Regions from separate parts of the Mesorhizobium sp. B2-6-4 genome, predicted to be linked through region 2. Evidence: predicted binding sites of a transcription regulator. Region 2 holds the regulator's gene; the other holds the start of a gene.
What was found. Region 2 encodes PhoB, which activates phosphate uptake and scavenging genes when phosphate is short. Its sites were predicted from a motif close to TGTCATNNANCTGTCAT; they were not measured.

Region 1: ugpB (sn-glycerol-3-phosphate ABC transporter substrate-binding protein UgpB) is a predicted target of PhoB. The motif match lies at 1,686-1,702, and genes of this name have one in related genera.

The regions. Positions count from the first base shown of each region.
Region 1 is NZ_VFUE01000015.1:68,403-72,064, reverse strand. It holds gene kaiC (circadian clock protein KaiC) at 1-446, shown strand, start outside; gene FJ426_RS21195 (ATP-binding protein) at 443-1,567, shown strand; gene ugpB (sn-glycerol-3-phosphate ABC transporter substrate-binding protein UgpB) at 1,961-3,265, shown strand; gene ugpA (sn-glycerol-3-phosphate ABC transporter permease UgpA) at 3,504-3,662, shown strand, end outside.
Region 2 is NZ_VFUE01000027.1:63,164-66,825, reverse strand. It holds gene xylF (D-xylose ABC transporter substrate-binding protein) at 1-54, opposite strand, end outside; gene FJ426_RS28085 (ROK family protein) at 314-1,555, shown strand; gene phoB (phosphate regulon transcriptional regulator PhoB) at 1,563-2,252, opposite strand; gene phoU (phosphate signaling complex protein PhoU) at 2,272-2,979, opposite strand; gene pstB (phosphate ABC transporter ATP-binding protein PstB) at 3,005-3,662, opposite strand, start outside.

The DNA of each region.
Region 1 (3,662 bases), on a different contig from region 2:
CGCAGAGTTTGCCGGATCACCTTCTGATGATCCGCGAACTGGTGGCGGAGTTCAAACCCGATCGCATGGCAATCGACAGCTTGTCGGCATTGGAGCGCATCGCGCCAGAAACCGGGTTTCGTGAGTTCTTGATCAGCGTCACCTCCTTCATAAAGAAGCGCGAAATTGCCGGCCTTTGCACCGCTACCAACAAATCGCTTGTCGGAGGCCAGAGCGCTAGCGAGCAGCATATTTCCACACTCACCGATTCGATCATTCTGTTGCGCTACATTCAGCAGGAAGAATTCATGCATCGCGGCATGATGGTGCTGAAAATGCGCGGCAGCGAACACGACAAACAGATACGGCGCTTCACCATCGACAGTGGCGGTATGCATCTTGGAAAGCCCTTTGACAGCGCGCCTGATGTGTTCGGCGACTCCGCCGTGGACAACACGTCGACATGAAGAGCGCCTTGAATACGGCGCAAAACGCCGCCGAAATGCTGGAATCGCCCGGAGATGCATCTCCGGCTGGCATCAGCCAGCTCAGCTTTCGCCAGTTGATCGAAAATACCGCCGACGGGATGCTGGTGGTCGATTTGGACGGAACAGTGCTCTATGCCAATCCTGCGGCAGCCGTAATTTTTGGACAGCCGCTTGACGAACTCCTCCACGTTCCGCTCGGCCGTCCGGTCGTCTCCGGAGAGATCGCCGAGATCACCGTTCACCGTTCCGGCCGCAAGCCGGCAGAAGTGGAAATGCGTACGGTCGAGGTTACCTGGGACAGCAGGCCCGCATTGCTTGCCAGCCTGCGCGATGTCTCGGCCCAGCGATCAAGAGAAGAAAACGCACGCCAGTCACAAAAGCTCGAAGCCATTGGACGCCTCGCAGCTGGCATTGTCCATGACTTCAACAACCTACTCGCCGTTTTCGGGTCTGGCCTTCGGCTTCTGGAGAAACAGATCGCTAAAGATCCTGCGGATGAGAAAGTCACTCTGCTGGTCGAGGAGATGTTCAGGCGGATCGAAAATGGAGGAGCGCTAACACAGCAACTGCTTGCCTTTTCGCGACGCCAATCCCTGGTCCCGGAACAGATTGATCTCAATGAACGTATCAAGGGGCTGACGACGCTGCTGGAACGGACGTTGGGGAGCGGTATCCGGGTGCAATGCAATCTGGATCCAGCCTTGGACCCTATCCTTATCGATGCCAACCAGCTCGACATCGCCGTTCTTAACCTTGCGGTGAACGCCAGAGATGCAATGAAAGGCAGTGGCACCCTCACGATTGAGACCAGCAATTTTCCAAATGATCTGGAGGATTTGCGTTCAGCGGCGGCTTCATTTGTTCGCGTGACTGTACGCGATACCGGCTGTGGAATGAGCAAGGACACCCTGGCGCGCGTTTTCGAGCCGTTCTTCACAACAAAATCGGAAGGGCAGGGTACGGGACTCGGGCTAAGCCAAGTTTACGGCTTCATCAAGCAATCCGGTGGGCATGTCCGAATCGATAGCGAAATCGGTCAGGGAACAAGCCTGCATCTCTACTTGCCGCGCGCTTCTGGAACCCAGCGGCAGCAGAACTGAGCGGCGGCAGACCCATTCCCGGCCAGCAGACTGATTGGCCGATGTCAAATCCGTCAGGCTGAGCGCGGGACGGGAATTTCCACGCATCGACCGAGCAAACCGACGCCTTTTTCAGCGTTGTCATGTCAGCGTTGTCATGTGCTGTTAGACGCCGTTCGTCGGTGAGGTCGCTGACCGTCTCGAGACAGGTCCCTGGTACATCAATTCAAGCAGCAAGCCGCTATGCAATCCTTTTCCGGGTCACTTTCATCCGGAAGTGAACGCTACTTTAGCCGGACATGAAGTGCGCCTGCCCGCAACAAAACCGTTGTCCGCTGCGCGCGAACGACACATAGTGCCATTGCGGGAGTGCCCCTTTCGCCAATGACAAGCAATGAGAACGGGAGACGAAACATGAAGTTCTTTGGCTTCGCGGCCGGTGTCGCCGTGACCCTGCTTTCCACAACCTCCGCCTTCGCCGTCACGCAGATCAGCTGGTGGCACGCCATGACCGGCGCCAACGCAGAGGTCGTCGACAAGATTTCCAAGGATTTCAACGCCAGCCAGGGCGACTACCAGATTGTTCCGGTTTTCAAGGGCACCTATCCCGAAACGCTGAATGCCGGCATCGCCGCCTATCGCGCCGGCCAGTCGCCTGACATCATCCAGGTGTTCGATGTCGGCACCGGCGTGATGATGGCGGCCCGGGACGCGATCAAGCCAGTGGCCGAGGTGCTGACCGGCGCCGGGATGAACTTTGACAAGAGCCAGTATCTGCCAGGCATCGTCGGTTATTATTCGACGCCGGACGGCACCATGCTGTCCTTCCCCTACAACTCCTCCTCGCCGATCCTCTACTACAACAAGGACATCTTCCAGAAGGCGGGGCTCGATGTGAACAACCCACCCAAGACCTGGAACGAGGTGTGGGAGGATGCCAAAAAGATCAAGGCGAGCGGCGCCGCCGCTTGCGGCTACACCTCGACCTGGCTGACCTGGATACACCTGGAAAACTTCGCGGCGTGGAACGATGTGCCGTGGGCCACGCAGCAGAATGGCCTGGCCGGCGGTGATGTCGAACTCAAGATCAACTCGCCGATCTTCGTCAAACATTTCCAGGCGCTCGCCGATCTGGCCAAGGACGGCACCTTCAAATATGGCGGGCGCACCTCCGAAGCCAAGCAGATATTCCTCGCCGGCGAATGCGGCATCTTCACCGAATCCTCGGGCGGCCTAGGCGACATCGTCAAGTCGGGCATGAACTACGGCATTGGCCAGTTGCCCTATGACAGCGACGCCAAGGGCGCGCCGCAGAACACGACGCCGGGCGGTGCCAGCCTTTGGGTCTTCGGCGGCAAGTCCGACGAGGAGTACAAAGGCGTCGCGGCTTTCTTCGCCTATCTGTCCAAGACCGATGTGCAGGAATATCTGCACCAGAAATCGGGATACCTGCCGGTGACGCTCGCCGCCTATGAGGCGACGAAAAAGTCCGGCTTCTACGACAAGAATCCCGGTCGCGAGACGCCGATCCTGCAGATGACGGGCAAGGCGCCGACCGACAATTCGAAGGGCGTGCGGTTGCCGAACCTGCCGCAGGTGCGCGACATCCAGAACGAGGAGTTCGAAAAGATGCTTGCCGGCCAGGAAACCGCCCAGCAGGCGCTCGACAATGCGGTCACGCGTGGCAACGCGGCGATCAAGGAAGCGCTGGGGAATTAGGGCGCGTCGAGCCTATCGAGTTATAGTCCTTGCTCTACGAGACCCCCCTCCGCCCTGCCGGGCATCTCCCCCTGGAGGGGGGAGACTGGCTGTCGCGACCGTTTTCGGCAATTGTCAAAGCTGGAGAATGGCAGCTGCCGCAGGAACTGCCAATCTTCCTCCAAGAGGGGGAGATGCCCGGCAGGGCAGCGGTGAGCGCCGTAGAGTGCCGCTCGGCTTTCCACGCCGGAGCGGCGCATTGACCCCGCGCGTCGTCTTTCCCAACAAAGTCTTGCCATATCTCCTGGTGGCGCCGCAACTTGCCATCACGCTGGTGTTCTTCTACTGGCCGGCCGGGCAGGCGCTCTACCAGTCGATGCTGAGGCAGGACCCGTTCGGGCTGAGGAGCAGGTTCGTC
Region 2 (3,662 bases):
GAGCGTCAGCGACATGGCGACACCCGCCAGGATGGCGGCTGTGAATCTCTTCATCTTAATCCTCCCTGCGCCGCGTATGGCGCGACCAAACAGGCCCGTAGGCCGGCACAAAGGCTCTATTTTTTCGAGCCTCGAAAAAACACTGGTCCATCGTCGGAACACTGTCAACGTCGATTCTGATGTATTTTGATGTCCTCGTGAATTTTTTTCGAGCTCCGGAATAAATAATGACAGCCAAGGCCGGTTCTGCCAGTATTTGACGGTCGTCGGGATCCTGGGGAGAGAACGCGGCGACGGGGAGGATGCGAGAAACATGTCGGTCGGAATCCGCCACGATGATTTGCGCCGACGCAACCGGGCGATGGTGATCGCGGCCGTGCGCCGTGCCGGGCAGCCCTCGCGCACCGAGATTGCCGCGACCACCGGGCTCAGCCATTCCACCATATCGGCGATCTCCTCCGACCTGATTGGCGAAGGCATCCTGGCGCAGAGCAAGCCGAGCGAGGCCGGTGCGCTGAAACGCGGCCGGCCGCAGGTCGGCCTCAGCCTCAACCCTGAAGCCGCGGCGGTGATGACCGTTGTGCTGTCGCTGAATTTCCTCTCCGTCGCAGTCATCGACTATGCCGGCCAGGTGATATCTGAGGAGCAGCGCCGGCTGGACACGCTGACCCTGTCACGCGAGGCGCTGATCGGCGAATGCGTGGCCATCGTCAGGCGGCGGTTCGAGGATCCCGACCTCGACGTCGGCAGCATCGCCCGTATCGCGCTGGCGATCCAGGGCATCACCGACACGGATGCGCGCGCCATGCTGTGGTCGCCGATCACGCCGCAGACCGACATCGCCTTCGCCGACATACTGGAGGCCGAGTTCGGCATTCCCGCCACCATGGAGAACGATTGCAACATGATGGCGGTGGCGCTGCGCTGGCGCGATCCCCAGCGCTACCGCGACGACTTCATCGCCATACTTTTGTCGCACGGCATCGGCATGGGCTTGGTGCTGAAGGGTGAACTGTTCACCGGCACCCATTCATCCGGAGGCGAGTTCGGCCACATGATCCATCGCCCCGGCGGGGCGCTCTGCCGCTGCGGGCGGCGCGGCTGCGTCGAGGCCTATGCCGGCAACTATGCCATTTGGCGCAACGCGAGGCAGCTTGGCGAGGACACCCAGCCCGTCGACGTCAGCGACGCCGACATGCGCACCCTGGCGGCCTCGGCGCGCGAAAAGGACGGGCCGGAGCGCGAAGCCTACCGCAAGGCCGGCGAGGCGCTGGGTTACGGCCTTGGCAGCCTGTTCGCCCTGATCGATCCGGCGCCGGTCGCCATGGTCGGCGTCAGCGCCGCCGCCTTCGACCTGATCGAGCCGGCTCTGCGCGAGGCCATTGCCCAGACCGCCGGCGGCCAGCACTCGAAATCGATTTCCTTCGACACCGAGCCGAACGAACTGCCGCTGATCCGCGAGGGCTGCGCCATGCGCGCGCTAACCTTCGTCGACCAGGAAATTTTCGCGCCGGGGGCACAGGCGAAATCAGGCATAGGCGAGAACGTTGCGTGACATATCCCTAGTCTTCGCGGATCGCGTACCCCGCGCCCCGAATGGTGCGGATCACGTCAGGCATGCGGCCGTTGTTGACCGCCTTGCGCAGCCGGCCGACATGCACGTCCACGGTGCGCTCGTCGATATAGATCGTTTCGCCCCAGACATTGTCGAGCAGTTGGCTGCGCGAGAACACGCGGCCGGGATGTCGCATCATGAATTCGAGCAGGCGGAACTCGGTCGGCCCGAGCCGGATCTCGCTTTTCTTGCGGTAGACCCGGTGCGATTCACGGTCGAGCACGATGTCGCCGACCTTGAGCACGCTGGACAGAACTTCGGGCTTGGCGCGGCGCAGCAGCGCCTTGACGCGTGCCATGAATTCCGGCGTTGAGAACGGCTTGACCAGATAGTCGTCGGCGCCGGTGGAGAGACCGCGCACCCGGTCGCTTTCCTCGCCGCGCGCCGTCAGCATGATGATCGGCAGCCGCTCGGTCTCGGGCCGCATCCGGAGACGGCGGCAGAGCTCGATGCCGGAAACCGCCGGCACCATCCAGTCGAGCACCAGAAGGTCGGGCACATTCTCCTGCAGGCGGATCTCGGCCTCGTCGCCGCGCGTCACCACCTCGACCTGGTAACCCTCCGATTCCAGATTGTAACGGAGCAGCACACCCAGCGGCTCCTCGTCCTCCACCACCATGATGCGTGGCGCGATCATCGACTGGTCACCCCTGCCGTCAAGCCGCTGGCGCCGACATCGCCGTCTCGTCCTGCTTCGGGCGATTGGCGGGCAATTGCGTGCCGGTCAGCACATAATAGGCATTTTCGGCAATGTTGGTCACGTGATCGCCGATGCGCTCGAGATTCTTGGCGCAGAACAAAAGATGCGTGCAGGCGGTGATGTTGCGCGGATCCTCCATCATGTAGGTCAGCAGCTCGCGGAAGACCGACGTGTATTTGACGTCGATGCGTTCATCGTCGGCGCGCAGCTTGGCAAGTGCCGCGGCATCGCGCGCCGCATACTCCTCGATCACGCCTTGCACCTGGATCAGCACAAGCTGCGCCATGGCGTCGATGGAGTGCGACAGGTCGCGCGGCGTGGCGGCAAGGCCGACGGTGCCGACGCGCTTGGCGATGTTCTTGGCGAGATCGCCGATGCGTTCGAGATCGCCCGCCATGCGGATCGAGCCGACGACATGGCGCAGATCGTCCGCCATGGGCTGCCGCTTGGCGATCAGGGTGATGGCGCGGTCGTCGAGTTCGCGCTGGCGCGCATCCATGATCGCGTCGTCGGAGACGACGCGCTGGGCGAGCGCGTTGTCGGAATTCAGGAGCGCCTTGGTCGCGCCGCCGACCATCGATGAGGCGAGATCGCCCATGTCGCGGATCAGCCTGCTGATCTGTCCGAGATCTTCGTCAAAGGCTGCGACTGTGTGTTCGGCCATGATCTTGGTCCTCGTATGCCTGGGATCAGCCGAAGCGGCCGGTGATATAGTCCTGCGTGCGCTTCTCGCGGGGCGACGTGAAGATCTTCTCGGTGCGGTCGAACTCGACCAGCTCGCCCAGATACATGAAGGCGGTCTGCTTCGACACGCGCGCCGCCTGCTGCATGTTGTGGGTGACGATGACGATCGTATAATCGGCCTGCAACTCGTCGATCAGCTCCTCGATCTTGGCGGTCGACAGCGGATCGAGCGCCGAGGCAGGCTCGTCGAGCAGGATGACCTCCGGCTTTACCGCCACAGTGCGGGCGATGCAGAGGCGCTGCTGCTGGCCGCCCGAAAGGCTGAGGCCGCTGGCGTTGAGCTTGTCCTTGACCTCGCTCCACAGTGCCGCGCGCTTCAGCGCCTGCTCGACACGGCCGTCCATCTCCGCCTTGCTGAGCTTCTCATAGAGCCTGACGCCGAAGGCGATGTTCTCGTAGATCGACATCGGGAACGGCGTCGGCTTCTGGAACACCATGCCGATCTTGGTCCTGAGCAGGTTGAGGTCCTGCGAGCGGTCGAGGATATTCTGGCCGTCGAGCAGCACCTGGCCCTCGGCGCTCTGCCTCGGGTAGAGCTCATAGATGCGGTTGAAGACGCGCAGCAGCGTCGACTTCCCGCAGCCCGAAGGCCCGATGAAGGCG